2 regions of the Spirosoma oryzicola genome follow, and region 1 is predicted to be linked to the other one. Evidence: riboswitches for the same ligand, from Rfam matches in the RefSeq annotation. Region 1 holds a riboswitch; the other holds the start of a gene.
The links. A riboswitch is a leader RNA that binds a small molecule or an ion and turns the genes downstream of it on or off. The one in region 1 is predicted to bind cobalamin.

Region 1 (15,858 bases):
GTCCCCCGTTAATGAGAACCCAACGCATATATCGCCGTAAGGTCCCCAAATAGAAAATGCGGCTAACCCGATACCGGCCAGTGCAACCAGTACAGCAAGCGCTTTGGTGGAAAGTTTACGGATAATGAACGCGTAGAGGATGTTGCCGATGTACTCAAAAAACAAAGACCAGCTCGGACCATTCAGCGGGAACATTTCGCCAACACCCCTAATTTCAAAGCCGGGAGTTGCCGGGATTAGGCAAGCATTTATAAGGGTTGCTACCAACAGCGTAGGCACCGATACTTTTGACACGTCCCAGGCAGCGCAGCCCTGGAAGTAAAACATAACGGCTCCGATAATGGCCCCCATCACGACCATCGGATGCAAGCGAATAAACCGACGTTTCATGAAGTCGTTTACCGTCATGGTTTCCCAGCGGTCATCGTAGGCGTAGCCGACTACAAAGCCCGACAGAATAAAAAAGAAATCAACAGCCAGATAGCCGTGATTGATTCTTTGGTCTAAATGACTGGTTGCAAAGGCTTCAAATAAGTGAAAACAAACAACGGTTATTGCCGCTACGCCACGTAATCCATCAAGGATGTTGTAATGTGGTTTTGTATCCGCGAATGAAGCCGATGAAGTTTTACTTTTTGACGTTGAACGTAAATCCACCATAATTTACTAGAAGAGCCTACCCAAAAATGACCAAGCACAACGGCCACAAAACATCATTGTGTATTGGTTACAATTGTCCTTCTGTTTTAGTGCGGTAAAACAGAAGGACAAAAATACGGCGCAGCGTGTTCTGTTCCTGTCGGTCTTTACTTCATTATTCAACAAGGTCTACTCTAGTTTGCTTTCCACGGCTCAAAACAGTCCTTATTTCTAGCTACGAGATCGTTTGTCAGATTAGATTTGAAAATAGTGGTAGAACAGCTTATCAGTGTTCGATTGTCATTGTCCGCACTTTTCCGTTTTCAAAGCGATATACGTGATTGAGCTGCTCATCACTCATCACCTGGCCGTCCAGATCTTTAATTACTTGATGAACCAAGATCGCGATTTCTCCATCGGGTCTTGTTTCAAAGGAAAGCGGCTCTACCGAAGGATTGATTTGCTGCCATTGCCGGAGCCAGTAAGCGCGGACTTCATCATGGCCCGCTACATAGCCCCCCTCCCACCCGTTCGGCCAAGCGACATCGGTATGCAGATGAGCGAGAACCGCATCAATGTGACGGGCATTGAAATCCTGATAAAGCTGACGAAGAAGGGATTGATAATTCATAGCTTGACGAACCGTTTAGTGTTGGTATTCGAAGAGCCAAAGCTAAATCCTGTCCACCCCGGTCGAGCGTCGGCAGAAATTGAGATTTTAACAGATTTTCTTGAGATAGCCACAGCCAAATACGCACCTGATAATCGTGCGCACTAAACGAAAGCGATAACTACCACGAAAGGCAACCTGAATCCTACAAGATTTCCGCTTGCCGACTATCGGCTCAGCCAATTTGTTCATCAACTCTCAGCTTGGGCCGCAGCGTGTGTTTAGCCCGAATAGCAACAATTTGCTCAAAGCGGGGAAGTAAGCACTTCAGTAGGTCTAAGTACCGCTTCAGTAGTATCATCCTCGGTAATCGGCCTGGTCTCTGCGCAAATTTGTCCCATCAACGCCGGTTTCGAATAGCCGGTATTCGTTCAACCAGTCATTCAGTTAAACAACAAGCTCATGCAAACCGTAAAACAATCGGCAACGACCTTAACCGCTTCGCGCACCATCATCAACCCGATCCTCAAAGACGAAGTAATCTTTCTGGAAACAAGCCGCGAAAGCAATGGCTACCACACGTTAGTTGAAGTAACGCTTTCAGCGGGTGGGGGCAATCCGTTGCATTACCACGAAGATTTCTCGGAAGAATTTACTTGTCTGGAAGGTGAGTTAAGCATTCAGGTTGGCGACCAGATTATCCGCCTAAAACCGGGCGAATCGGCAACGGCACCTGCTTACAGCAAACATCGCTTCTTTAATCAAAGCGCTCAGTCGTGCCGCTTCCAGTGTCGGATTGCACCCGGCTGCCCCGGTTTTGAACAGACCCTTCAAATTACGTATGGCCTGGCCAGAGATGGGCAGTCAACCGCGCAGGGAATGCCTAAGAGCCTCTACGCCCTAGGCTATACGGTTATGATTAGTGGCACCTACCTGGTCGGATGGATGTCCGTGCTGCAACCTGTCTTGAACTGGTTAGGTCGCCGGGCGGTCAAGAAAGGAATTGCCGCCGAACTACAACGTCGTTACCTGACCGTCTAGCAGTTTGTACAAGCAGGTTTGACGTTCAGCTTCCCCCGTTGACCTGCTTGTTTTTCGCTTGATTCGCTCCCGCCATCGTTTATCTTTGGATTAGCTTAATTCCTCGTCTATGAAACAGTGGGCTACGTTTGACCGCTATAATTTTCTCATCTATTTACTGACTTACCCCGCTGTTATTATTTCCAATTACATCATTTTTGGGCCGCTTTACTTTCAGGATAAATCGCTGTTCATTGACAGTACGATTATTATCAATATCTGGGGAGCAGTCATCTTTGTCGTGCTCACGTTATGGATGAATTACATGCGTTATTGCTACGGAGCACCCGATCAGTTCGGCCAGCGACTTCTGTACTCCATGCTCATGTACGTCGGCTTCATGATGTCCGCGATTCTAATCCTTTATTGGCTCTACGAACAGTTGGGGTATCCGTACAAACCCGAAACCATTCCCTGGGTACTGATGATCGGCTTTGTTACGAACGTTATATCGGCGGGCTCGCACGAATCCATTTACACCTACAATCAATTACGCCAAAGCACCGAGCGGGAGTACAAACTCAAGCAGTTGCACATGCAGCAACAGATGGATGTGCTCAAACAGCAGGTTAACCCACATTTTCTGTTTAACAGCCTGAATTCATTAATCACGTTGATTGGAGAAGATCCAAAGCAGGCCGAAACGTTTACCGAAGAGTTGAGTTCTGTGTACCGATATGTGTTGCGGGCCAGTGAACAAAACTTAACCGATCTCGCGACGGAACTATCCTTTATTCATTCGTACGTTCACCTGCTCCAGACTCGATACGGCAGTGGTTTTCAACTGTCGATTGAGGTAGACAAGCGGTTCCAATCGTACCAAATTCCTCCGCTCACCCTACAATTACTCGTCGAAAATGCCGTCAAACATAACATCGTTATGAAGAGTAAGCCGCTGACGGTTCAGATTCAAACCGACAGCTTGGCCAATCTACACGTTCGCAATAATATTCAGCGAAAAAGACAAGGTGTTATGTCAACGGGCGTCGGTTTAGCAAACATTCTGTCGAAATACGAAATGCTGGGTCAGCCGATGCCTTCGGTGCGGGAAGAAACCAATCAGTTTGTCGTAGCTCTGCCCTTAATTCCGGTTTAGCCTATTGTGTTGCATCTGGTTTCAGGTCAGTAGCGGGCTATACCGTTTCAGTCGCGTTTTTGGGGTGTTGATACAATGTCGCGCTGGGTGCATTGTACGGTCTGGCTAGTTTCGTGAATCGACTCACCCAATTCTTAGCCCAGACAATTTTATGAATGTCCTTATCATAGAAGATGAAGAATTAGCGGCCCTCCGACTGACTAAACTGCTGGCCGAATTAGCGCCCGATATACAAATCGTCAATGTAACGTCCAGTATAGAAACATCGGTAGAATACCTTCAAACAAAACCGTCCCTTGATTTGATCTTCATGGACATTGAACTGGCGGATGGGCAAAGCTTCGAAATTTTCGAACAAACGTCGATTTCGACCCCCGTCATCTTTACAACCTCCTACGACGAATATGCGATTAAAGCGTTTAAGGTCAACAGCATCGATTACCTGCTAAAACCCATCAAACAGCCCGAACTGGCCGCCAGTTTACACAAATACCAGCTTCTCAACCGCCAGCCCGAAATACCAACCATTCAGGTCGTTGCTATTGATTCTCTTGTCGAACAGTTGCGCCGACAAAATGAGCCTGCCGAGTACCGGCGTCGTTTTCTGGTGCGGCACCTGTCGCAGTGGCTTCCCATCGAAGTGGGCGAGATTGCGTTTTTTCACTCGGAAGACCGGGTCACTTTGTTTCGCACCTTCAGAGGCCAAAAATATTCACTGGATTACACACTGGACGAGCTGGATTCAATGCTTGACCCTACCCTGTTTTTCCGGGCTAACCGACAGTTTATTGTTCACGTAAACGCGGTACAGCAAATTCACGCTTATTTTAATCACAAGCTCAAACTTACGCTCAACCCTTGCCCCGCTGAAGAGGTTCTAGTAAGCCGGGAACGAGCCACCGACTTTAAAAAATGGATGGGCAAATAAGTCACCGTAAACAGCGCTTATTTACCCATCAATACATCAACCTGAATTGCTTACAAAAAGCTGAATTTTTAAGGTAGCGAGTAAGAGACAATGTAATTTTTACCCGCTTCCAACGCCATTTCAAAGGTTTGTTTTCCTTTACTGATTAGCTGACCTTCTTTGCAGGCAGGCTTTTTAGCACTTTTGAAACGGAGCAGTCCTTTCCCTCCTACCGTGTTTACTTTGATCTGTCGCGTGTTGACCGATACCGCAATATCGCCCTGGGGTGTTGGCACTTTACCTTCTATCCATTGCAGACCGCCCAAATTTGGCTCGATCACGTAATTAGCGTATCCGGGCTGCACCGGTTTTACACCCAGATAATACTTACCCAGCAAATAAAGTGGGCTGGCTCCCCAGGCATGGCACAGGCTTTTCCCGAACGGACGACCGTACATGGCGTAACGGGCAGCCCCTTTTTCTTTCGGATCATACGCTTCCCAAAACGTAGTAGCACCCTCCTGGAGCATCCCCCCCCAATAGTCTTTTATTTCTTTCGTTACGTAGGCTTGCTGACCAATTTCGGCCAGGGCCGCCAACTCATAGAACCGCATGTACGGTGTCGTGATTTTCTGCACCTTGTCGTTCATCAATACGTTTTTGGTAACAGCATTTACCTTGGTGGAATCGAGATAGCCAAACATTGTGGCAAACATGTTGGCATAGCGGGTAACCTGCCGGTTTACCTGCCCATCTTTCCGACTGTGGATAAACGCCTGCTGATTAGGGTCCCAGAATGTGTCTAGAATTTTTGTTTTCAGATCAGTGGCAAGCTGACCATACGAAGCGGCCTTTTCGGTATCGTTCATGAGCGAAGCACAAAGCGCCATCGTTTCGAGACTTCTGGCAAACAATAGCTGCTCAGCACTCAACTCGCCTTCCTTCGTCATGGGTGCCCAGTCCAGAAAGACCCAATCACCGGGCAACCCTTCCAGCATACCATTGTTGTTTCTGCGCTTCAGCACAAAGTCCATCAGAGTAACCATGCGCGGATAGATGGTTTTAAGGAACGCTTCATCGCCGGTATACTGGTAGTAGTCGTAGATCCCCGTAAACCAGTACAGCGAGTAATCCAGAATGGTGTTGATGTGGGATTCTACCGGTTCGGCTCCACGCAGCGCCCAGGTAGTTCGCTTCACGGATTCATTGTCGAAAAACGAGTAGTAATTCATCAGGTAAGACTGTACAGCATCACCCGACCAGACCCAATGGTCACGTTTGATACCGTCGAGAAAGAACTCCCGCGTGTTCAGTTCGAGGGTACGAATCGATACATCCCATATCTTGTTTAGTTGCTCGTCGGAGCTTTTAAAGGTTCCGCGCTGAGCAAGCGGCAGGTACTCGTATAACATGGACACATCGGCAAACTGAATGCCCGGCTCATGAACGATGTTGACAAAGCGAAACGCCCGTGCATTGCTGGCCGTAAAATTAGTTGAGTTACTGTTTATCGTGTAATGATCAAGAATTTCGCAGGAATCAACCGACAACGCTTCTTCCTGCGACTCGCCGAAATAGAGCGATAATTTACCGCTACCCGTCAATCCTTTTAACTGAACAAAGCCAATCGTTTCCTGACCAAAATCGACTAAAACCGATTGCGCATTACGCTTTATGGACGTAGCCTTTACTTCTTTCGTCGGTAAGCTGTATCGGGAAGGAAGCTTCTCGGGACCGTCGAAGTTCCAGCTACCTGCATACCCATTGGTTGCCTTACCGGGCATGTTGTCCGCCGAATTGTTATGAACAACTTCTACTGTCCAGGTGGGATCGGAGTAAATCGTTTTTCCCTGTACGTAGATCGATGGTGGGCTAACCTGATTATACACCTGAAAGTTGATGCTATGCTTTCCAGCAGGCAGTGTAATCCGACGAATATCGCTTTGCACGTATTTCCCGTCAATCGTTACGTTGTACTGCCCTTCGACCGCTACCGTAATTTCCTCAGGCTGCGCCAGATTCAATTGTTTGGAAAAATTCACCACAATCTGATGGCTGTACAGTCGCCAGAAGGGCGGTATAAATGCATTCCGTTCGGTGCGTTTCGTCTGCATTTTATTGCTCAGCCAGATTTCAAAATCGCCCGGATACCAAATCCAGGTCGCTCTGGACTGAGCGGCCAAATGAGTTGAACAAACAATAAATAGAATACAGCAAAGAATTAAACGGTTACGCATGGGCTATTTGGGCTTTTGTTTACACAATTGAGCGGTGGTAGATTCTACCTAGTCACACTACAAAGTGACGAACTAAACTATCTTACCGTTCAAGCCGTATAAAGTAGAGTCGTTGCGGTGTAGCACCGCTAACAACCATTTGACAAACAAGTAGCGTATCCGATGATTTTAGTAATATTTACCGGGTTGCGAAATGCAGATTTCCTGACTGGCCAGTTGCTGTAAAAACTCGGTGGGGCTAAGGCCCATAAATTGCTGAAAGTCCCGAATCAAATGGCTCTGATCGTGGTAGCCATGAACGAATACCAGATTGGCCCAATCGGGCGGGGCCGGGTACTGTGTGATCAGTTCGGTTACCATTTTTTTGAAACGCAGAAACCGAGCCAGTTCTTTGGCCGAAACCCCCAAGTTGGTCTGAAAGCGAAGTTGTACGGAACGGGTCGAAAGCTGACGCGTTTCGGCAATGACTTTCACTGGATCGATGGCTACGTTGTCGAACAATACGACTCCCTCCAGGATCGAGCGGGCATCCTCATCGGCGGGGGCCATATGCAGCAACAGGTAAGCATTCAGCAAATCGAGCCGGTCAGCCAGCGATGGCATTGCTTTTAACTGCGCCCACAACTCCGCAAAAGTTTCATCGTTCAGCCGCATTCCGATGTCGGCATCCGCTTCGCTTCGCAGTGAGTGAACAGGTTGACCAACCAGCCGATAAAAGCCATTAAGCGTAAAGACGACGACCATCATGTCTGCGTCGGGCGGGACGGTATACCGCAGAAGCTTGTTGAGTGGTCCCAAAACGGCAGACCGCTCAACAACCCAGGTATAATCAGCTGCCGACGCAGTTATTGCCGGACCGAAATTAACGATCAGCATCATTTCATAGTTGGGTACCAACTGCTTCTGGATCGTCGGTGCTTGCGCTGATTGGCGAATGCAATAGATGTGTCGCACTACGTCCGTCAGCCGCTCGTCGGGTAGGAGAACCTGTTCTATGTTTGCATCGTCCGTGTTCATACCAGCTTTAACGAATCGTCGGGTTATTGGGTTTCGGTTGCCCCTGTTTCGTTTTCGTACAATCCTCTGGGTATTGCCTCCACTACTTTTGACCTGTCAATCCACAAAAAATACGGTTATGGCTGTACATACTTTAGTGGGCGCTAATGGCACCATCGCCACCGCTCTTATTCCCATTCTGCAAGCAAACGGTGAAACGATCCGGCTGGTATCCCGCAACCCTAAGTCCGTAGCTGGAACCGAAACAATGGCGGCTAACGTGCTCGACCGAAACGCCTTGACACAAGCCGTAGCGGGTTCGAATGTGGTTTATCTACTCATCGGCATCGACTACAACGCGGATGTCTGGCAACGCGACTGGCCAATCATTATGCAAAATACCATTGCCGCCTGTCAGGCAACGAATGCTACGCTCATCTTTTTCGATGACGTATACATGTATGGTCGGGTAAATGGGCCTATCACGGAAGAAACGCCGTACCGACCTGTCAGCCGGAAGGGGAAGGTACGGGCGGAGGTGGCCCGCATCCTCGAACAGGCAATGAGCAAAGGACACATCCGGGCGGCTATTGCGCGGGCGGTAGACTTCTATGGACCAACGGTGACGGACAAAAGTGCGCCGGGTGTTTACGTGTTTAGCAATCTTAAAAAAGGCAGCCGGGCGCAATGGCCCATTAACGCCGATGTGCCTCGCTCGTTTAATTATGTCCCTGACGCGGCCAAAGCGCTTTATTTACTAGCGACGCATGAGAAAGCGTTAGGCCAGATCTGGCATTTGCCTACACCCCGAACGGCGCTAACGGGCCGGGAGTTTGTTCGAATAGCGGCTCGCGCTATGAACCGTCCGAATAAATTACTGGTGCTACCCAAGTGGTTGTTAAAGCTTATCGGCTGGTTTAATCCTTTCCTGAAAGAAGCGTACGAGATGAATTACCAAGATGAGTTTCCGTTCGAGTTCGACTCCTCAAAATTTGAGCGGGCGTTCAACTATACGCCGACGTCTTACGAAGCGGGTATTCAGGCCACCGCGTCATGGTTCACAAACCAATGAGGGCTGCGTATTCTTTTCGTGAATTGCCGCTACAGAGTAAGCTTTTAAAAACGTGAACAATGGCTCAGCTTCCGTTTAATCTTTTGATTATCAACGTTTTTTGTCATCCCAATACAGGACCGAGCCGCCGGAGCGGGGATCTTCGCTGAGAGCAGCCTATTCTAGCATCCGAAGATCTCTCCTGCCGCACCGGCGGATCGGTCGGGATGACAAAAACCATCTTTTAGTATTTTGATCGTTAGACACTTACGTATTATATCAACCCATTATTCACGTTTTAAAACGGTATACTTTCCAAACACAAAATCGGCACCGAAGCGTTTCGGTGCCGATGGACTACTGATCATCTACGCCATCAATCGCGTTTGGATCATCATTTTGCTAAATAACCGGGTAATGTTAGAACGCTAATGTATAGCGTAGCGAAATGGACCGACCGGGTAGGTTATACCCTCTTTTTTCGTAATAGTTCTCATCCGTCAGGTTTGCGATCTGTACACCAATGGTATGCTGTTTTGCTACTGTCATGGAGGCACTGACATCAATAACCAGATAAGCCGGGTAAACAATTTCAGGGTTGGCTGCGTCGGTAAAGTCGGTGTCTTTCCGATGACCAACATACCGTCCCAGCAACCGTGCCCGCAGTCCTTTGTAGGAGTTGTAATCCAGCCCAGCATTCCAGTTCTGTTTGGCTACGTTCATGATGTCCCGCTGCGTTACGGATCGATCCGTTCCAACGATGGTTTCGGTATACCGGAACATACTGGTGGCGTTGGCGAATAACTGTAATGAATACCGGTAGTTGCTCAGCGCACCAAAATCGTACGCTAGTTCATATTCGAGACCGCTGATTTCCGAATCGGCGGCATTCACGTACGTTGCACGCGCGACGATCACGTCGCCGTTGGTTTGCGCTTCATTGACCTGCGTTACGACCCGCGCAATCCGGTCTTTTACGTTTGTATGGAAATAGGTGACCCCAGCACTGAAACCGGTTGTCGGACGATTGAACGTCAATCCCGCGTCGTAGCTAACGCTGTTTTCATTGGTTAATCCCGAATTTCCAGTCGTAATGGTAATCTTACCCGCCGAGGTACGTGTTTCAGAATACCCGGCCACATTGAACGCATCGGGCGTAACAAAGGCCCGTCCTACTGTACCTTTTGCCTGTAAGCCCGGTAACAGACGCACAACGGCACCCAGGCTTGGGCTAACGAATGGAGTTGTTGCCTTACCCGGTTTAAACGTCGTCAGCAGGGGCGTTTCCTTTACGTCAAACGTGATGTTGTCGTATCGGATGCCTGGTTGCAGAATAAGTCGATCGTGGTAGACATGCAGCAGCCCCTGCGCGTAAAGAGCCGACGAGCGAATGGCATAATTAGGCTGTGATGGGGCCCGCTCCGTCGTGGCATCGGTCCAACTGCGCGATTGTGTACTGGCATCAAGGTAATCGTAGCCCACCGTCAGCGTGTGTGGCCCTAACTGCCAATTATCTTTTAGCTGTATGCCAACCCAACGATTCTCTGTGCTCGACGATTGATACGGCGTCACTGGTTTACCCGAAACGTTGGTCGTTTTGAAAAAGCTGTTTTCGCCAGAAGCAAACACCCGTAAAACGGGTTTGTGCGCGCCCACCTGACCACTGACCGCAACTTCGCCCGCCTGCCGGTCGGCATCTTTCAGGCTGGATTGGGTAGTTCCGTAGGTAATGTCACCGGGCGATTCAACATCCTTGGCAATAAATTTTTCGCCCCGCGCATCAACACGCCAATTGGTGCTGAGCTGGTAACCCACTCGTAATGCGCCCGAGTAATACGTTAGTTTGGTGTTTGGACGAACCTGCCCGTCATCTTTACGATCATCGATAGTTTCGGCGGGTTTGTTGCTGTAATTTTTTACAGCCTGATCGCCATCCAGCTTATCCCGAAAGAAATTGCCGTTGCCCAGTTTGTAATCCTGCGCCCGTTTGAAATAATTAAGCGACGCATCGAAATCGAGTCGTTTCGTCAGGTTACCACCGACATTTCCACCCGCCTGGTACGTCTGGAACGAACCGTATTCTGCAAAGGCGTTGCCGTGAACCGGTCCTTTCGAACGCCGGGTAATTACGTTGATGACTCCGCCCATCGCCTGCGAACCGTAGAGTGCCGAAGCCGGTCCTTTCAAAACCTCCACCCGTTCAGCGTTATTCAGCCCAATGGTTGACAGGTTCGTAGCACCCGCTGGACGGCCATCAATAAGCAAAAGGGTGCGTTGATTGAGTCCCGAAAACTGCGGTCTGAACCCACGAATACCAACGCCCGACGATAAACTAGGGTATTGAATAACATTGACAGACGCCAGTTTTTTGAGCAGATCGGTAACGTCCGTAGCGGGTGTCTGGTCGATGTCATGTCGGCTTAGCACCGTGATCTGCTGGGGAACCAAATCGCGTCGAACTTCCGAACGGGTAGCTGTAACGACGACTTCCGTAAGGTCCCGGTTGCGTACGGTGTCGGGGGGCGTTGACTGACTCCAGGCCGGACCAGCCAGCAGACATACGATACCACTTACTGAGCTACGGTTGATGACTTGGGCACTGATGCGTAAACGGGTACTTAAACGTAAAAATAGACTCACTTGACTATAAATTAGGGGTAGTTTAACGAGATGAAGCGGACTAAGGCTGGACAGATTCCCAGAGAGTAAATAAACCAATGGCAATGGAAAAGATACCCACGGCATAGTTGACAAGCCGGAGGGTTTGCCGCCACGTATCGACCACCCTTGTCAGCGAAAAGGCCAACAGATACCCGTAAATGGTCATGGCGACAATGATACCAGCGCTTTGTAACACGATAATCCAGACGGCGGTAGAAGCGTCACGGGCGGCCAGGGTCAGCGCAACGGTACAGGCACCTCCCGTACCGGCCAATCCATGAACCATGCCGACCCAGAACGAGCGGCTGAACGACGTGTTGGGAGACGCCTGAACGTGCTCGTGCGCTTGCTGATGATTCCGTCGGATGGCGACAATGCCCAGCCAGATCATCAACGGTCCAACGGCCAGTTCGACTTGTTCGGCAATATTCAGCGACAGCGCCGATTTGAACAACAGAATCAGGCAGGAAAAAAGAATCAGCGTGAACGAATGGCCCAGCGCCCAATGCGACGACCGCCAGATAACACGCCAAATATGGTATTTAGCTTGTTTGTTTTTTTCGGAGGCCAGTACCGATACGGCGGCCATGTGGTCGGGTTCAAAGGAGTGCTGAACACCGAGGAGAAGTGAATCCAGCAAAAGAGGATTGATCATGCGTCTGCGCTACTAAATGAACCATTGATTGGCCTGCGGAGAACGCACACAAAAAGCCGATGTACACCCGGAGGGGTGCCGCATAATGCTCTCTGTTGCTTTTCGTCCCGAAAGCATTCCAGCTATTTGTTCAAGGCAGGTCTTCTGGCTCGTTCCGTTCTGACGCCTTCCCATTCGCAGTCGAACAGTGGCTAATTAAGTCAGAACCTTTTTGTGAACTATACAGCAGCGGGGACTGCTCCGATTTACACCATCGAAACGGTGCGACGGATTCCCTTTTAAGCGCTTCCCAGTAGAAAGCACACCCGTAAACAGCCACAAAAGTATAAAATATACCGTACCTTTGATGAGAATACGTTAACTACTTCATTTCCCCAACAGGAAAAGGGTTCTGCTCACGGGCAGATCAAGAGGGAATCGGTCAGGCCACCCCGGTGGTGTCAATCCGAACTGTCGCGCAACTGTACGTAACGTTAAAAGTTGCTGCCCAACAATGTCCACTGGCCTTCCGGGCTGGGAAGGACGGCAGCAATGTTACAAGTCAGGAAACCTGCCCTTTTTCTTGCTGACAATGCTTTCGCGGTCTGAAGCACGGTCAAGCTTGGCGTACACTGTCGGCCCTTTTTTGGGTACCGGAATGATGGGTTTATTGTACCCATAGCCTGGCTGGCTGTCCCCCTCCCGTTCGCATGGCGAAATGCAGCCTGACGTTTTTTTAAACGGGTTGTCAATGGAACGCATGCCTGATCTAGACGAATTTTCGCATTTTTTGCTGGCAGCGCCATCCAGCGGTTCCGGCAAAACAACGCTGACGCTGGGATTGCTACGGGCACTTTCGGATCGGGGCCTGCGGGTACAGCCGTTCAAGTGCGGGCCTGACTACATCGACCCCTATCATCACCGAACGGCAGCCGGTACGGCAAGTATCAACCTGGATCTGTTCATGGCGTCGCCGGAGCACGTGACCGAGTCGTATCAACGCTATGCCAGCGGTGCCAACGTGGCCGTGACCGAAGGCGTGATGGGCTTGTTCGACGGCTCGAATCGAATGCAGGGCAGTAGCGCAGCACTGGCCGAATTGCTGACTATTCCCGTCGTGCTGGTCGTCAACGCCAAAGCAATGGCTTACTCGGTGGCTCCATTGCTGTACGGGTTCAAAAACTTTTACAAAGGCATCAACCTGGTCGGGGCGATCTTCAACTTTGTCGGATCAGAATCGCATTACCGCTTTCTGGCGGAGGCTTGTACGGACGTAGGCGTCGAAGCGCTGGGTTATCTACCGGCAAATCCCGAATTTACCATTCCGTCCCGACATCTTGGTCTGCATATCTCTACCGAAACGGATTACGAACGCATCATTCAGACTGTTGCCGACGCTATTCCAAAGACAATCGATGTAGACCGCTTACTAGCGATTACCCGCGCCCAACGGTCAGAACGCACCACAATGTCTACGGCAGAACCTGTATCGGACCGGCGCATCAGCGTAGCCCGCGACGAGGCATTTACGTTTGCTTACGAGCAGAACCTAGACGTACTCGCTCGCTTCGGTCGCGTTACATTTTTCAGCCCATTGCACGATACATCACTGCCCGAAACGAATTTTTTGTACCTCCCCGGCGGCTATCCGGAACTGTACGCGCAAACGCTGAGCGACAACGACACCATGCGGGAAAGCATTCGGGCCTACTGCCAATCAGGCGGATTAACGTACGCCGAATGTGGTGGTCTCATGTACCTCGGTCAAGGCATTGAAGATAAACAGGGCGCAGTTTTTCCAATGGTGGGAGCCTTACCGCTAACCACGTCTATGCGTACAGCGAAACTGACGCTTGGTTACCGCCGAGTGGACTGGAATGGATTGGCGCTGAACGGACACGAATTTCATTACTCAACGTTACAGAAATCAGTTTCTTCTGATTCACTCGCAACGATCACGAATGCGAAAGGGATTCCGGTCGAAACCAAATTGTACCGGGTCAGCAACACCTTCGCTTCGTACGTGCATCTATACTGGGGCAACAACCCGGCATTTATTCATCAACTTTTATCGGCATCTCTGGTCGATAAAAACAGAGTAATCACCGCCCTGGCGGACTAATCCTTATGGCTGACATCAAACGCCAGCGAGTAACCCGATCCGACGGTAAAGCCATAAACTTGGTTCAGCGCCGGGGGCACTTATCGTATTGCTACAACGCCTGCTGCTGCGGTCGCACCGACCGGGGGTACGCGGCCATTCCGGTCGAATTGTACAAAAGCGAGTGGATGCGTCGGAAGATTCGCAACGTCGTTCACATGACCAAAGGCGGGTGCCTCGGCCCCTGCACGCTGGCTAATGTGGTCACGCTGCTCTTCGACGGGCATTCGGTGTGGTTTCATTCCGTTAATAGCGACTGGCAGATCATCGCCATTTTCGATTACATCGACAGCATGATTGCCGCCGACGGGTTTCTGGCCCCACCGGCTGAGCTGTCGGAATACGTTTTCCAATTTTACACCTGGAAAGGCTCTGAAGTAGCTACCCAACTCGGCCAGACGGCAACGCCAACCGGCGGCATCGTGTTCCTGACTCACGCCGACACCGACCTGCTGACAATGAACCGGGTCTTGCAGGAATTACCGGACGATTTTCCGAAAACGTCGGGGATCAGTCTGCTGGCGATCAAGAGCGAAGCGCAGATGGCTCAACTGCTCGACCGGGAGATCGGGGCCGCTCAGATCATTGTCCTGCGTATTCACGGTCGGCCAAGCAGTGTTCCCGGCTTTAGTGAGTTGGTACGTCGGGCTAAAGAAAAAGGGCAGCATCTGATCGTCATTAGCGGTACGGGCGAGTTGAACCCTGATTTTGCTGCTGTTTCGACGGTTTCACCTGCTATTCTGCACGAAACGCTGGCGTATGTACAAGCCGGAGGCTACCAGAATTTTACGTCCCTGCTTTACTTCTTATCCGATCACCTGCTGATGACGGGCTTCGGGGCCGATGCCCCCGTCCAGCTACCTGAACACGGCATTTATCATCCTGATCTACCCGAACAGGCCAATCTATCAGACTGGGTACAGCAGCATAATCCGGATCGGCCTACGGTGGGCATTACGTTTTACCGGTCGCACTGGCTTAGCGGCAACACGGCTTTTGTGGATGCACTCGTTCGGTCGTTGGAAGACAAAGGCCTGAACGCACTGCCGATCTTTACGTCGTCGCTTAAAGCGATTGACCCGGCTACCAACGCCCCATTCGCGTTCAGCTACTTCCAGGCCGAGCACGGCGGCATTGCCATTGACAATCTGATCAATACCATCTCGTACGCGATGACCGATGTTCGCCCGGCGGACGAGGAAGCGGATTCAGGGCGAGCGCTGGCCCAGCTCAACGTGCCCATTTTTCAGGCTATTACGCCGGGAATGGCCCGTGGTCCTTGGGAGTCGTCAAGCCGGGGGCTCAATCCGCTGGATACGGCCATGAACGTAGCGATTCCTGAGTTTGACGGACGGATCATTACGGTTCCGGTTTCGTTCAAAGAGAAAGAGCGGCATGCCAAAGGCTACGTTCCGCTGGATGATCGGGTAGAGCGCGTAACGGGGCTGGCCCTGCGTTTTTCGCGACTGCGGAATCTGCCGAACGCCCAGAAAAAGATCGCTTTTATTTTCACAAATTCAAATACGAAAGCCTCGCAGATCGGTAATGCCGTTGGCCTGGATGCACCGGCTTCGTTGATGAATATCCTGTACGCGATGCAAGCGGAAGGCTATCAGATCGGCGAACTACCCGCAACGGGAACGGAGCTGATTCACCAGCTCATCGACCGTTGTGCGTACGACGAAACGTATCTGACCCCGGAGCAACTCGCCCATGCTGCCGGTCGGGTGTCATCTGCGCGTTATCAGGAATGGTATGCTCAGTTGCCCGAAGCGCTGCGCAAAAA
Region 2 (15,858 bases), on a different replicon from region 1:
GTCATCAACGCGACTTTTGCCAAAGCTATGGGCTTCAAAAAGCCAGCCGACGCGGTAAACCAACAGCTCCAATTCAACGATAAAATGTATCCTGTCGTTGGCGTTGTCGCCGATTTCCACGAACAGTCATTTCACGAAAAAATCTCCTCGTCTTTTATTGGCTACATCCCCCAACTAGCACGCAATATTGGCGTCAGACTAACGACAAAAGGCAGGCACGCCGACGATTTGAAAGCAACGCTAGCGAGTATTGAACAAGCCTGGAATGAGGTGTACCCAGACAACAAATTCGACTACGCATTTCTTGATGATTCCATTGCCAAACTCTACGAGAAAGAGCAGAAAACTGCTCAACTTGTCAATCTGGCGACGGCCATCGCCATCCTGATTTCCTGCATGGGCTTGTTTGGTCTGGCTACGTTCACCGCCGAACAGCGCACGAAAGAAATTGGCATTCGTAAAGTGCTTGGGGCCAGTGTCGGCAGTATCGTCGGCTTACTGTCGAAAGACTTTTTGAAGCTGGTTATCATTGCCTTGTTTATTGCTTCGCCAGTGGCGTGGTGGGCGATGACAACGTGGTTGCAGGATTTCGCCTACAAGATTGATGTGGCGTGGTGGGTGTTTGCCTTGGCGGGTTTGGCAGTGGTCCTGATTACGCTCCTGACCATCAGCTTCCAGAGCTTAAAAGCCGCCCTGACCAACCCGGTAAAGAGTTTACGAACGGACTAAAAGTCTTGCTCCCCATGCTGAAAGTGGTATCGCTAAGGCCACCCATTTGGTGGTGTCGGCGGGTCCGCCCGCGCGGTTCTCAAAACAGTATTGTCCGAAATCCGTACAATGCATGATGTGGTGGTGTCGGTTTTAAGAAACCGACACAGATTGCTGACGCGAAGTGTCGGTTTTGAGAACCGCGCGGGCGGCCCCGCCGACACCACTATAGAAGGACATCGGATCGAAGCAAATTTAACATTTCGGACAATACTGGTTCGCAAAACCGACACCACTGAAAAATAGGTTATTTCCTGACGGGTTTGTTGGTCATGTAAAACGTCAGTTTACCGCCTTTTAGAATATCAGCGTGCGTAATGCTTGGCTGCGTTAGTGGTTTGCCGTTTAAAAGCACTTTTTGAACGTACACATTTTTGTCGCTCTGGTTGATGGCCTCAACTGTAAACGTCTGACCATTTTCGAGTTGCAATCGGGCACTCTTAACCGATGGACTACCCAAGGCGTATTCGTCTGATCCCGGCGCTACGGGATAAAAACCCATCGACGAGAACATATACCAGGCGCTCATCTGCCCGCAATCGTCGTTACCGCCCAGACCGTCGGGAGTGGGTTTGTACTGCATATTAAGAATCATACGAACGCGCTCCTGCGTTTTCCAGGGTTGGCCCGCCCAGTTGTACAGATAAGCGACGTGGTGCGCCGGTTCGTTGCCGTGAATGTAGCCGCCAATGATGCCTTCGCGCGTAATATCTTCGGTTTCGGCAAAAAACTTGTCGGGCAGGTTCATGGCAAACAACGTATCGAGCCGGGCCGCAAACTTCTTGGGGCCACCCATGTACTGGATCAAAGACGCCGGGTCCTGAGGGACGAAGAAGCTGAAGTTCCATGAATTTCCTTCGATAAACCCTTGCCCGTGCGTACTGAGCACATCAAACTCTTTCTTGAACGACCCATCGGTCAGGCGCGGACGCATGAAGCCAATCGACTTATCGAACACGTTTTGCCAGTTCTGAGCGCGTTTGCGGTAGGTTTCGTACACGTCCTGCCGGTTTAGTTTCTTCGCCATCTGGGCGATACACCAGTCGTCGTAGGCATATTCCAGCGTGTTCGACACCGATGTTCCATTAGCCGACGCCGGAATGTAGCCCTTGTCGATGTAGTCGCCGATTCCTTCGTAATCGCGGTGATTGGAGGTAGCAATGCAGGCATCGAGCGCTTTTTGGGCGTCGCCGTTGAATACGCCTTTGATAACTGCGTCGGCTATTACTGACACGCTGTGGTAGCCGCTCATGCACCAGTTGTCGTTGGCGTAGTGCGACCAGACCGGCAGCATTTTCAACGTGCTCTGATCGTAGTGACTAAGCATAGATTTGACCATGTCATTGTTACGGGCGGGCTGCATAAGATTGAAAAACGGATGCAACGCCCGGTACGTATCCCACAGCGAGAACGTCGTATAATTCGTAAATCCCGCTGCCTGATGAACACCCTGATCCAAGCCTTTGTACTGCCCATTCACGTCCATATACTCCGTCGGATTAATGAAGGTATGGTACAGCGATGTGTAGAAATTCACCTTATCGGTTTCCGACGCGTCAATCTGAATTTTGTTCAGCTCCCGGTTCCAGTCGGCCTGCGCTTTGGCTTTGACCTGCTCGAAATTCCAGTGCGGAACTTCGGCCCGCATATTCGCCAGGGCATTTTCCTGGCTAACTGGCGATAAAGCCATTTTTAGCTTTACCTGCTCGCCTTCTTCCGTGTCGAAGTCGAAATACATCCGAATCCGCTTACCAGCGATGTCCGGAAAATTGCGGGTCTGGTCAAACTTGCGCCAGAAGCCTTTGTAGACCTGCGCTTTGTCCAGATTTTTCTGACCGTAGCTTTTGAACGGCTTCGAGAACGACAAGGCAAAGTACACCGTGCGGGTGCGCGCCCAGCCGTTGGTTTGCCGGTAACCAGTCACCAGTGTGTCGTTCACCACGCGTACGAATGTCCAGACGGTCTTGTCGTCGTAATTGTAGATGCCATGCATTAAATCGAGAATGATGTGCGACTGGTCGGACTTGGGAAACGTGTACTGGTGAAAACCGACCCGGTTCGAAGCGGTCAGCTCGGCCAGAATTTTGTGATCGTCGAGCTTTACTTTGTAGTAGCCTGCTTCGGCCACTTCATTCGCGTGAGAGAAAGCCGAGCGGTAGCCGCTCTTTGGATTCGAGGCCACCCCCGGATTGAGCTGTAAAGCGCCCTGCGTGGGCATAATCAGGAAATCGCCCAGATCGGAATGGCCCGTACCGCTGAAATGCGTGTGGCTGAAACCGACAATCGTTTTGTCTTCGTACTTATAACCAGCGCAGTACTTGTACACATCGCCGTTGTATTTGCCGTTGAGTTCGTAGGATAGCGTATCGGAGTCAGGACTTAGCTGAACAGAGCCGAAGGGAACGGTAGCGCCGGGGAAGGTGTGCCCCATTTTCTCGGTACCGATCAGCGGGTGCACATAAGGAACCAGGTTTTGTTGAGCGTAGGAAACAAGTAAAACGAATTGAAAGAGGATGGTCAGGTTTACTTTAATCATTTTCTGAATGAGTAGAAATAAGGCTAAAAGGTACGAAAAGCTTCGCTAAACCCCTATTCGCATCGCCCATGGAGGTCTATTATCCCGCACCAGCCTGGACCGCTACCAAAGATTATAGCCAGCTGGAAACGATTTATTGCCGGATCTGGCTTATTTAAGTCCAACAAACCGTATTTTTCATACCGTTATTCCTGCGCAGTCGTTAATTATTCGATAAAACATAAACGTGGTACTGCGTACGATCGCTCGTTTCTTACTTGTACGTCCTCTCAATCAACGCCTGGCATACGTATTGATAGCTCATCAACCAGCAGTATTCTTTACCTTTTCCACATGAATCAATCACCTTATCGCCTTCTCATCGTAACCATTTTTATAGGTATTCTTGGACTAGAGGGTTGCAAAGATGCTCCGCTTACATGGCCCACTCCGGGAACTGGCGGTAATCCGGCACCGCCCGCTGTGGTCGTTCCACCCGCTACTGTCGTATCGTCAAGTACCGTTGGTCCTTTTACGTACACGGTCCCGGCTCAGGAAGCCGAGTGGCTGAGCTACAACGGCAACCTGATCAATGGCCGCGCGATTGGAGCTACTACGGTTCAGGAATCGGCCACGCTTCGGCTGGAAGTACGGAAAGAGTACGGCGGATCGATCCAGATCTACGACAAGACGACCAATCAATATTTGGTTAATTTCTTCGATAAAGGGCGCGAATCGGGTTTTGCTTCTTACGCCGGGCCTCGCTCCTTTGCCGATGATTCACCCCGCTGGAAAGGTGTGGGGTACAATCCGTTGCAGGCGGGTGACGATGGTGGCAATTCCTCGCCGGTATTATTTCACGGTCTGATTAATGGGTACATCTACACGAAAACGCAATGCCTTTCCTGGGCGCATCAGGACAAGCGACTGCTGCCTTTCTTTTATGAGCAATGGGTACGGCTCGATGAGAACAAGGTGCATGTAAAAGTGCGTCTGACAAACCAGCGTGGCGACAAAGGTTTTTACAATTTCGAGGAACAGGAGTGGCCGTTTCTGATGATTAACGGAGCCAAGAGCGTTCGGTTTTATAACGGATCGGCTCCGTTCACCAACGCAGCAACGAGCACATCGGACGGTATCGAGCGGGCGCAAACGCAGGGCGGATCGATTATTACGCAACAGATCTCGTCCTTTTACCTGACCGAACCCTGGGAAGCCGTTGAAATTGGCGCAAACCGGCTGATTGGCCTGTATTCACCCGAGATGTACCGGGCAAATTATAACGTTGCGGCAATTCCGGCTCACGATAATTGGGAAGGCGGCAATACCATGACCTATTTGGGCGGGCGGGTTTTCGATCCGCTGGATAGCGACAATACATGGCTGAAAGAATTCACGCTTATCGTGGGTACCGAGGCCCAGATTCGGGAGCATGTGTATGCGCAACCGCGCCTGACTAAACCCGATTTCTGGTTCGACAAGACCAACGGCCGCAATCAGTGGTACGTGTTTGATGGCGGCCACGACCAAAAGCAGCCATTCCGGGTAGACAACTGGACCGTCACCTACGACGGCCACATCGACAACGGGCCGCTGAACGCTCGGGGAACAAAAATTCTTTCGTCGACGGGAAGCTGGCGGGCCAGCGACATTGATACGATCTACATTCGAATGGGTTATAAAGGTCCCGAGCAGCAACTCAACCTGACCTGGCTTCTGAACGGACAGTCGCCCGATGGCATTAATCCGGAGTTTCCTATTCAGAATTCACTTGTGTTTCCGCGCGGAGCACGACCGCACTATGGTCAGGTTTTGCCGATTTCCGTCGTCAACGATGGGCAGATCCGCACGTATCGCATACCCATGCGCCATAGTTTGTGGAAAGATATCGTTCAGCAATTCGAGATTATTCATACACAAGGAACATCGGTGATTGCGCCCGGCGAACAAATTGAGCTGGTATATTTTGGGACGACGAATCCAGACAAGTAAATTCGGGCTTTCCGGCTATATTACACGATGCAACATCAACCGCGCATTGTTGTCTTTTAGCCCGAAAACCGTTTCATTTTACTATTTCATTCGCAAATCATTTCCATGAACAAACGAATCGGGCTGCTGGCCGGACTAACCCTCTCTGTGGGTATCGCGCTGGCACAGAACAAGCCCAAACCGGAGGACGTGCAGACGTTCACGCTCAAGAACGGCATGAAATTCATGGTCCTCGAAGACCACTCTATCCCCAACGCCAACTTCTACACATTCTGGAAAGTCGGTGCCCGCAACGAAGTCCACGGCATCACGGGGCTGTCGCACTTTTTCGAGCACATGATGTTCAACGGGGCAAAAAAATACGGTCCTAAACAGTTCGACCGGGTGATGGAAGCCAACGGCGGTTCGAACAATGCCTACACGACCGAAAACACGACGGTCTATACCGACTGGTTCCAGAGCGGTGCCCTCGAAACCATCTTCGACCTCGAATCCGACCGCATCCGCGACTTAGCGATTGACCCCAAGATGGTGCAGAGCGAACGGGGCGTCGTGCTGTCCGAGCGCAGTACGGGTCTGGAAAACAGCAACTACCGTGTCATCAGCGAACTGGTCAAATCGGTCGCTTTTGTCGAGCATCCGTACATGTTTCCGGTCATTGGTTTCGAATCCGACATCAAAAAGTGGACGCAGGAAGATTTAGAAAAGTATTTTAAAACCTATTACTCGCCCAACAATGCCGTTGCGGTGGTCGTCGGTGATGTGACGGCGGCTCAGGTAAAGAAGCTGGCCGAAAAGTACATCGAGTCGATTCCGGCCCAGAAATTACCCGACAGCCTGCGCACGGTAGAACCGGCCCAAAACGGTGAACGGCGCGTGACAACCTACAAGGACATTGCTACGCCGAACATTCTGATGGCGTACCACACCCCCGAAGCCCGCAACCCCGACTACTACGCGCTTGATTTGCTGAGTGGTGTGTTGAGTTCGGGAAACTCGTCGCGGTTGATTAAATCGCTGGTACTCGATTCGACCATTGCCTCGCGGGCGTCCAGCTACTTTGGCGAGTCGTTCGATCCGAACCTGTTTTCGGTCTACGCCATTGCCGCCAGCAATGTTTCGGCGGAGCAACTGGAAAAATCGGTGCTTAACCAGATCGACAAAGTCATCTCGGAAGGCATTACCGACGTTGAGTTGCAGAAATTGAAAAACCAGAAGCTGATGGAATTCTATCGCACGATGGAAACAATCAACGGTAAAGCCAATTCGCTCGGCACCTATGAGCTGTTTTTCGGCGATTACAAAAAGCTGTACGAAGCACCGGCGCTTTACGAGAAAGTCACCAAAGAAGACATTCAGCGCGTGGCCAAAACGTATCTGACGGCCCGCAACCGCACGGTTGGCTATCTGCTGCCAGAGCCAAAAACCAACCCCGCGAAAAATAACTAACTACGATTATTCATCCCCAATGATTCAAAGACCGACGGGCTTTGTAGTATGAAAAAAATAGTCATAATCATAACCGCCTTGCTTATAGCGGGCGTGTCGCTGGCGCAGACATTCAAAGTGCCACCTTACCAGAAGTTTAAACTCAAAAATGGCTTGACCGTCTACCTGATGGAACAGCGCGAAGTACCGCTGATCAACGTGTCGGTGGTCTTCGACGCGGGCGCTGTGCAGGATGGCAACCGCTACGGCCTAGCCAATATGACCGCTGATGCCTTGTTGTTTGGCAGCTCCAAGTACACCAAAGCGCAGCTGGAAGAAAAAGCGGAATACGTGGGAGCCAGCGTAGACACCTATGGCGGAAAGGAAGTAGCGAAACTAACGGCTTCATTTGCTGTGAAAGATCAGGATCTGCTCTTCGACATTATTCAGGACGTAATCACCAAACCGACGTTCGACAAAGGTGAGTTCGACAAGTATAAACAGCGGCAACTGCTCCAGCTAACGCAGCAAAAAGAAAGTCCGCGTGGGGTTGTCAATTCGTATTTCAACCGGTTCGTATTCGAAAACCACCCGTATGCCAACCCGATTTCGGGAACCCCTTCGTCGGTATCGGCCATTACAGCGAATGACGTTCGGCAGTTTTACCAGAAAAACTACACTGCCGACCGGGCGGCCATCGCGGTTGTGGGTGACTTCAATACGGCTGCCATGAAAAAGCGGATCACCGATTTGTTCGGCAACTGGAAAACAGCCGCGGCTACCTCACCCAAACTAACGGACCCAACGGTTTCGTTCGACAAAAACCGGGTCTTGCTGGTCAACAAAGACGATGCCCGCGAAACGACCTTTTTGATTGGCGGCAAAGGCATCACGCAAAACAATCCCGATTACATTCCGGTCGTGGTAGTCAACACCATTCTGGGCGGTCGGTTTACGTCCTGGCTCAACGACGCGCTACGCGTCAATTCGGGATTGACCTACGGGGCCGGTAGCCGGTTCGGTACGTTCCGCAACAGCGGTACCTTCGCCATTTCGACGTTTACGAAAGTGAGTACCACCACGGAGGCCATTGATATGGCCCTTCAGGTACTGGACAGCCTGCACCGCACGGGTATCGACGAGAAAACGCTGCTTTCGGCTAAAAACTACGTCAAAGCCGATTTCCCGCCCCGATACGAATCCGCCGGTTCGCTGGCCGACCTGCTGACGGATATGTTTAGTCTGGGTTTTGACGAGTCGTTTATCAACAATTTCCAGAAGAATGTCGATGGATTGACGGTAGCGAAAACGCGGCAAATCATCGATCAGTATTTCCCAAAAAACAACCTGCAATTCGTGCTGATCGGCAAAGCGGATACCATCCGCGAAAAGGTCAAGAAGTACGGCACAATCACCGAAAAGGAAATTAAGGCCGACGGCTTTTAAATAACGCGCCCATCTGGTCCCCCCTCGAATACACTGTCCGGTAAATTCGTACCGACACATTGATTCGGGACGGACCGGATGGCCGTCTTACGCGTTTATGGCCTATATTTGTCCGCTCGTTTTAGGTTTGCCCTTCTCGTAAGGGTGATTAAAAGGGAACACCGGTGTAAATCCGGGGCTATTCCCGTAGCTGTAAGTTCTAATTACCAGCTGATAACTAAAAAGCCACTGCCGTTTGGCGGGAAGGCGTTGTCGGTAGAACAAGCCAGAAGACCTGCCTCAAACGAATTCATGATTCGAGCTTTCGGGTAAAAAGCCGGAGATGAAAGACAGTTCGGTTAGGTGGCGCGTCACCTGTGCGGTCACAAACGAGCAACGGTTCGTTTGTCTTTTATTTCAGTTTCCGACAGCTCATTACTTAATCTCATTTTACCTGATTAATGATGAGCAAAATCAGTACGTTTCTTTCGGCGGCTCTGGCCGTATCCTCCCTGTCCGCTCTGGCGCAGGACAATCCACAAGTTCCTTCTTCGAACTCCGTTCAACTGGATGCCGTGACGGTCACGGCCAACAAGATCGAACAAAAGCTTTCCCAAACCGGCAAAGTCGTTACGGTACTGTCTGACTCGGTATTGCAACGCTACGCAACACAATCCGTGAGCGAACTGCTGTCGCGGCAGGCCGGTCTGCAAATCGTCGGTTCGAATGGACCACTCGGCACCAACACCGACATTTTTCTACGGGGAGCCTCAGCCGGTAATACGTTGATTCTGCTGGACGGACTGCCGGTTTATGATCCGTCTGGCGTAGCGAACACCTTCGACCTGAACCTGCTGACCGTGGGCGAGTGCGACCGGATCGAAATCTTACGGGGAGCGCAATCAACCAGTTACGGTTCCGATGCAGTGGCGGGCGTCATCAACATTTTTACGAAGCGCGCGAGCAGCAATGCCGTTGGCCGAAAGCCGTTTGGCGTGAATGCAACGGTTAACTACGGTACGTACAAAACTTTTCGGGGAAGCGTGGGCGTAAGCGGCCAAACCAATAGGCTATCGTACAACGTGCAGTACACGCGGCTGTCGTCGGCGGGTTTCTCGTCGGCCACCGATCCCACCGGCACAAATAATTTTGACAAGGATGGTTACCGGCAGAACGCCTTACTGGCCAATTTCGCGTTTCAACCAACGTCACGGCTTACGCTGAAAGTACAGGGTTTGACGACGGCCTACTCCGCCGACATCGACGCCGGAGCGTTTGCCGATGATAAAGATTTCACGTTCAAGAGCCAGTTCAAGCGGTTAGCGACTGGCTTTGATTACAAACACGCCCAGGGCAAACTGTCGTTTAACTACAGCATCGGTGATAGCCGCCGGATGTTTAAGAACGACTCGACAGCGGTTGAGCCGAACGCATCAGAGATTTACTCGTACCAGCAATACGGAGGGCTGGCTCACTTTGCGGAAGTGTATCACAACCTGAAGCTAGGTTCCTGGGGCGAATTGCTGACTGGTGCGGATTATCGTTTTAGCAACACCGACCAAAGCTACCTGTCGATCAGCCAGTACGGTCCTTACCAGTCGCCATCCATTGGAAAAGATACCGCTCGTGTTGGGCAAGTTGGTGTGTATGCCACGGCCATCCTCACCCCATACCGGGGTCTTTCGGTTGAGCTGGGTGGTCGATTTAACCGGAATTCGTTGTACGGAAACGTGTTTACGTACTCGTTTAACCCGTCTTACCTACTGTCGGATCGGATCAAGATCTTTGCTAACCTGTCGTCGGGATTCCGCGCGCCTTCGCTTTACCAGTTATTCTCGCCGTACGGCAACAAAACACTGCGGCCCGAATACAGCGTCTCCACCGAAGCCGGATTGCAAGTATTCACCAAAAGCCGCACGGCCTGGGTCCGGGCCGTTTATTTCGACCGGCAGATCAAGGACGTTGTATTTTTTGAATCGCTGAACAGCGCACCCTTCGGTCGTTATATCAACTTCGACCGGCAGCACGATCACGGTCTGGAACTGGAAGCACAGGCGGCTATCAACAAACTGACCCTGTCAGGCAACGTAACCTGGCTAACGGGTAAGGTAACGACTGCTAATGCCGGACGCGACACGACCTACAACAACCTGTTTCGGCGACCCAAGACACAGATCAACCTGAGCGTAGGCTATCAGATTATACCGCGCCTGTTCGTTTCCGCCACGATGCGCTCCATTGGTGAGCGTACCGATCGTTTTTATAACGGAGAAACCTTTACAACGGAGAGCGTGACGCTGGCCTCTTATACCACGATTGATCTGTACGCGGAAGGGCAGATTACGCCTAAACTGCGTTTATTCGCTGATGTCCGTAATTTGTTTGACCAAACCTATTACGATGTCTACGGCTATAACACCCGCCGTCGGAATGCGAACATTGGTATTCGCTTTACTTGGTAAGGGGTAAGGCAGTCAAATCGGCTCATTGGTAACGAAGATGATGCATTCAGGCCGGTTGGCAGCAACCAGAGAACAACAACGAGGTCTTTCGCAAACGGGTAACTAACCGGAGTACGCGGAGGGTAATTTCAGGCACAAAAAAAGCGTCAGGGAGCGCGGTATGTCAGCAATAAATCGGTTCTTTGTCTAATAAAATAGCTCAGCCGTAACGTTTATGACCATGCGTACTCTTCTACTCAACAGCCTTAGCCTTGCTTTTCTGACGCTTTTTAGTGAAGCCTGCCACGTTGGAGATGCCCCGCCTTCGCCCTATGAGCGGGGTGCGTACGTTGTCAACGCCGGTTCTCCCTCAGCCAATAACGGGACAATTTCCTTTATCGCTCGCAACACCAATACGGTTACGAACGATGTGTTTACCGCTGCTAATGGACGATCCTTGACCGGCGTTATCAAAGACTATGTAGAGATCGATGGGAAAGGGGTGATTCTGCTCGATAACAACGCTGCGGGTCAGGATAAAGTTGAAGTCGTTGAATCGGGTACGTTTAAATCACTGGTGACGTTCCAATCACCGGACGTAGAAAATCCGCGATTCGTTATTTATGCCGCCCCCAACAAGGCGTATATCAGTTGCTGGGATGCCGTAGGAAGCGGAGGAAACGCCTTTGCTAACCCCGGCTATATCCTGGTGCTGAACCTAGCCTCCCGGACCGTCAGCAAAAAGATACCGGTTCCGAAAGGTGCCGAACGCATGGTACTAGTCGACAAAGAAGTGTTTGTGGGCAGCGCGGGTGGCGAACGGGTACTCACCGTGATCAATACAGACACGGATGAGGTTGTTCAGCCGGGTATCGATGCGGGCGTCAATGCTAATCCAGTCGGCTATGATTTCAATCAAAAGCTGTGGGCCTATGTATCGTCAACCAACGAAATGGTGCGCATCAATCCAGCGACGAAACTAGTCGAAACCCGGCTGCGCGTTGGCAATGGCTCCCGAACGCCCAGCGCCATCACGCTGAGCGCCGACCGAAAGCTTTTTTTCTTTGTCAATTCCTACAACGATAACGGCAGATTGCGGGGCGAAACGTACCGTTTTTCGATCAACGATACGGACATTCAGGCCAGTACACCGTTTATACGCCGTTTCTTCAGTGGACTCAGTACAGACCCCAATGACGCACGCGGATTGATTTATGCCGCTGTGACGCCTTCGAATGATCAACCGGGTTACGTGCTTCGCTACCAGCCCAACGGCGCTCTGGTTGACTCCGTTCGGGTTGGCATTGCCCCCAGCCGTTTCTTCTTCCGGTAACTATCTGGTACGTCTTGAGGGGTAGCGCTAATTCAGCGGTGTTGTCAGAATAGACAGGCAGGTTTTTATACCTGTCCGTAAGTTACCGAGTCGTAAGTTTTCGTTGGGGCTATGCTGGTTGTTGTCCATGTTAACCAGCGGAACGATGACTGCCGGAATGTTCAGCGCCTGAATAAACGGAACAACGGGTACCGTTCCTCCCATGATACGGATGATTACCGGGTCCCTCCTGACCGGATCTTTCCCAAACCCATCGGTCAGTGCTTTTCGCAGCCAGACGCCCATCGGTTCGTTAATATTCGTTCGGAAAGCTGGCGTACCTGCATTGCCTTCGAAGTAAACAAGCTGCGCGTATTTCAATCGTTCTTCGGGTGTAGGTACATGGTCCAGTACGGTAAACCCTTGCTTTTCGATGTGCTTGCGGACCAGTTCGACCATCCGTTTTCCGTCGGTTTCGGGCACCAGCCGAATGTCGAACAGCGCGGTAGCTTCACTCGGCACAATGGTTGCGGCCCCTTTGCCGATCTCAGCGGACTTCATGCCCCGGACATTCAGCGACGGATATTGCAGCGACTCCTGGTAATTACTGCCTACTTTGTCCTCCTGGGTAATCAGCAACGCTTTGTTGATGTCCTGTTCCTTATCCGGCACGGCGGCCATGATCTTTTTTGTTTCATCATCGAACGCGATACCCTCGTAGAAATCCGGAATCAGGACCCTCCCCTGCTCATCTTTCATCGACGTAATCAGCCGGGCGAGCCGAAAGGCCGGATTGGGCGCGTAGTTGCCAAAATGACCGCTGTGCTGAGGGGTAGCAGGTCCGTAGGTCGTAATGGTGAACCCGGCGTTTCCCCGACAGCCGAACGTGAGCGTTGGCAGGTTGGATGAATGCATCGGACCGTCCATGACAATCATGTAATCGGCCCGCAATTTATCTTTATACGTGTCCAGTGCCCCTTTCAATGAAGGTGAGCCTTTCTCTTCCTCCGAATCAATGATGATTTTTACGTTGAAAGGCGGGGTTTTCTTTTGGTCCTGTACAATGTCGAGCGCGTTGAGCATCATAATGATCGGCCCTTTATCATCCGACGTGGACCGACCGAACAGACGCCACTCGTCGTTAACTACTGTCTTAGGTGGATTAGAACTCAATTCTTTATAGTCACCGGCGCCCGTTTTCTCCTTCAGTACGGTCACAAACGGATCTTTCTGATTCCATTCATTAGCCCGTACCGGTTGACCGTCCAGGTGAAAGTAAAACAGAACCGTTTGGGTAGCTTTAGGAAATGTTTTCTCGGCCAGAACCAGCGGCAGATTAGCGGTTTTGAGTACGGTTGTCTGGAATCCTCGTTTCGCCAACGCTTTTTCGGTCCACGCAATGTTGTTGAGAATATCCGATGCATTGACCGCGTCATTGGGTAAGGCCACATACGCGCTAAGCTCATCGATGGCAGGCCATAGCTGCTTGTCAACCAACGCGTCTATCTGCTTAGAACTCGGACTCTGCGCTAAAACACTACCTGGATAACTAACGACAAGCCAAAAAGCAATCCAGACAAGGCACTGACAGCGGAGTTTGACAAAAGGATAGTAGTATTGATTCGTTTGCTGAAAAGTCATTTTGACATGCTATGATAAGACCTGTAGCGAATTAAAACACACAACCGTTCATAAAAAATAATCTACCGGATAAATGGCTAATTTCAATAGATAGTAGATAAATATCTTAAAATAAGCACAAGTCTGTTCTTTCTAATAGACAAAAAAAAATCCCGGCCAGATTTAGTCTGGCCGGGAGTCAACAGATAAGGAAAGCTTATTGCTTACGATCCGCACATTTCGCAACCTTCGGGATCGTCGAGCGAGCAGGTCATAGCAGCGTATTGCTGTTCGAGGTCGGTTACCATCGGCACCGGCGTTGGTACAGCGTTGGTAGCGTGCTCTTTTGCGTACTGCGCGTAATCGAGTGGCTTCTCGATGGGTGCGGTTTCGGCCATAGCGGGCTCCAGCTGTGGTTCGGCTTGTGGCTGAACAACGGTAAACTTAACGGCATCGGCAGCAGCTTTGGTACGCAGGTAGTACATACCCGTTTTCAGACCTGCCTTCCACGCGTAGAAGTGCATCGATGTTAGTTTACCAAAGTTCGAATCCTGAATGTGAATGTTCAACGACTGCGACTGACAGATGTACGCACCCCGGTCGGCGGCCATGTCGATGATATTTTTCTGCTTGATCTCCCAAACCGTTTTGTACAGCTCTTTGATATTCTGCGGAATACCGGGAATCGCCTGAATCGACCCGTTGGCCAGGATCAGGTTGTTCTTCATGGTATCGTTCCACAAGCCTAGTTTTACGAGATCTTTAAGCAGGTGCTTGTTAACCACGACAAACTCACCCGACAACACACGACGCGTGTAGATGTTGCTTGTATACGGCTCGAAGCATTCGTTGTTACCCAGAATTTGCGAGGTCGAAGCGGTTGGCATCGGTGCCAGCAATAGCGAGTTCCGAACGCCGTGTTCAACAACCTCTTTACGCAGGCTTTCCCAATCCCAACGGCCCGACTTTGGTTTCACCGGTTCGCCGTCACGGTCCCACATATCGAACTGGAAAATACCCTGCGAGATAGGTGAGCCTTTCCAGGTTTCGTAAGGGCCTTGTACTTTCGACAGTTCCATCGAAGCGGTCATGGCTCCGAAATAGATAGTTTCGAAAATATCTTCGTTCAGGCGACGCGCTTCATCCGACTCAAACGGCATCCGCAGCAGGATAAAGGCATCCGCCAAGCCCTGCACGCCCAAGCCAATTGGCCGGTGGCGCATGTTGCTCCGACGCGCTTCATCAACTGGGTAATAGTTGATGTCGATGATTTTGTTCAGGTTACGCGTAGCCGTTTTGGTAACCTCGTATAACTTATCGTGGTCGAACCGCAACATACCATCGTTACCGCGTGTGATGAACTTCGGCAATGCTATCGACGCCAGGTTACAAACCGCTACCTCGTCGGGAGCCGTATATTCAATGATCTCCGTGCACAGGTTCGACGACTTGATCGTACCCAGGTTTTTCTGGTTCGACTTTTTGTTGGCCGCATCTTTGTACAGCATGTACGGCGTACCCGTTTCGGTTTGCGATTCCAGAATCTTGAACCACAAATCCTGCGCTTTTACCGTCCGGCGGGCACGGCCTTCGCGTTCGTAGCGGGTGTACAGTGCTTCGAATTCTTCACCGTAGCAATCCGCCATACCGGGGCATTCGTGGGGGCAGAACAGCGACCAGACATCATTGTCCTCAACCCGCTTCATGAACAGATCGGGCGTCCAGAGCGCGTAGAACAAATCACGGGCACGGTTTTCTTCTTTTCCGGAGTTCTTTTTCAGATCCAGGAAGTCATAGATATCCGCGTGCCAGGGTTCCAGGTAAATAGCGAACGACCCTTTGCGCTTACCACCGCCCTGATCGACGTAGCGCGCCGTATCGTTAAACACGCGCAGCATCGGGATGATCCCGTTACTGGTTCCGTTGGTACCTTTGATGTAGGTTCCGGTTGCGCGAATGTTGTGAATGCTCAGACCGATACCACCCGCTGATTGCGAGATCTTGGCGGTTTGTTTCAGCGTATCGTAAATACCTTCGATGGAGTCGTCCTGCATCGTCAGCAGGAAGCAGCTCGACATCTGTGGCTTAGGTGTTCCGGCGTTGAACAGCGTTGGCGTTGCATGAGTGAACCACTTCTCACTGAGCAGGTTATAGGTTTCGATAGCCGCGTCGATGTCGTCCATGTGAATACCTACAGCCACGCGCATCAGCATATGCTGGGGCCGTTCGGCAATCCGTCCGTTGATCTTCAACAGATACGACTTTTCGAGGGTTTTGTAGCCGAAATAGTCGTACCCATAATCCCGATCGTAAATGATGGTAGAATCCAGCAAAGCCGCGTTCTGGCGAACTACCTC

Region 2: linked by a shared signal. The riboswitch ahead of LQ777_RS17450 (TonB-dependent receptor plug domain-containing protein) and the one ahead of LQ777_RS26520 (cobyrinic acid a,c-diamide synthase CobB) in region 1 are both predicted to bind cobalamin.

What each region holds. Positions count from the first base shown of each region.
Region 1 covers NZ_CP089541.1:65,481-81,338, reverse strand. Annotated here, with positions in the region: gene LQ777_RS26575 (acyltransferase family protein) at 1-660, opposite strand, end outside; gene LQ777_RS26570 (nuclear transport factor 2 family protein) at 926-1,270, opposite strand; gene LQ777_RS26565 (cupin domain-containing protein) at 1,712-2,290, shown strand; gene LQ777_RS26560 (sensor histidine kinase) at 2,400-3,425, shown strand; gene LQ777_RS26555 (LytR/AlgR family response regulator transcription factor) at 3,577-4,353, shown strand; gene LQ777_RS26550 (alpha-L-rhamnosidase-related protein) at 4,422-6,569, opposite strand; gene LQ777_RS26545 (helix-turn-helix domain-containing protein) at 6,738-7,586, opposite strand; gene LQ777_RS26540 (NAD-dependent epimerase/dehydratase family protein) at 7,705-8,637, shown strand; gene LQ777_RS26535 (TonB-dependent receptor plug domain-containing protein) at 9,037-11,256, opposite strand; gene LQ777_RS26530 (cytochrome c biogenesis protein CcdA) at 11,297-11,932, opposite strand; cobalamin riboswitch at 12,050-12,256, opposite strand; cobalamin riboswitch at 12,302-12,504, shown strand; gene LQ777_RS26525 (hypothetical protein) at 12,467-12,673, opposite strand; gene LQ777_RS26520 (cobyrinic acid a,c-diamide synthase CobB) at 12,663-14,033, shown strand; gene cobN (cobaltochelatase subunit CobN) at 14,039-15,858, shown strand, end outside.
Region 2 covers NZ_CP089538.1:4,116,479-4,132,336, forward strand. Annotated here, with positions in the region: gene LQ777_RS17425 (permease prefix domain 2-containing transporter) at 1-729, shown strand, start outside; gene LQ777_RS17430 (GH92 family glycosyl hydrolase) at 1,016-3,304, opposite strand; gene LQ777_RS17435 (hypothetical protein) at 3,638-5,275, shown strand; gene LQ777_RS17440 (M16 family metallopeptidase) at 5,381-6,724, shown strand; gene LQ777_RS17445 (M16 family metallopeptidase) at 6,773-8,149, shown strand; cobalamin riboswitch at 8,256-8,445, shown strand; gene LQ777_RS17450 (TonB-dependent receptor plug domain-containing protein) at 8,590-10,590, shown strand; gene LQ777_RS17455 (DUF5074 domain-containing protein) at 10,811-11,902, shown strand; gene LQ777_RS17460 (M20/M25/M40 family metallo-hydrolase) at 11,930-13,522, opposite strand; gene LQ777_RS17465 (ribonucleoside-diphosphate reductase subunit alpha) at 13,726-15,858, opposite strand, start outside.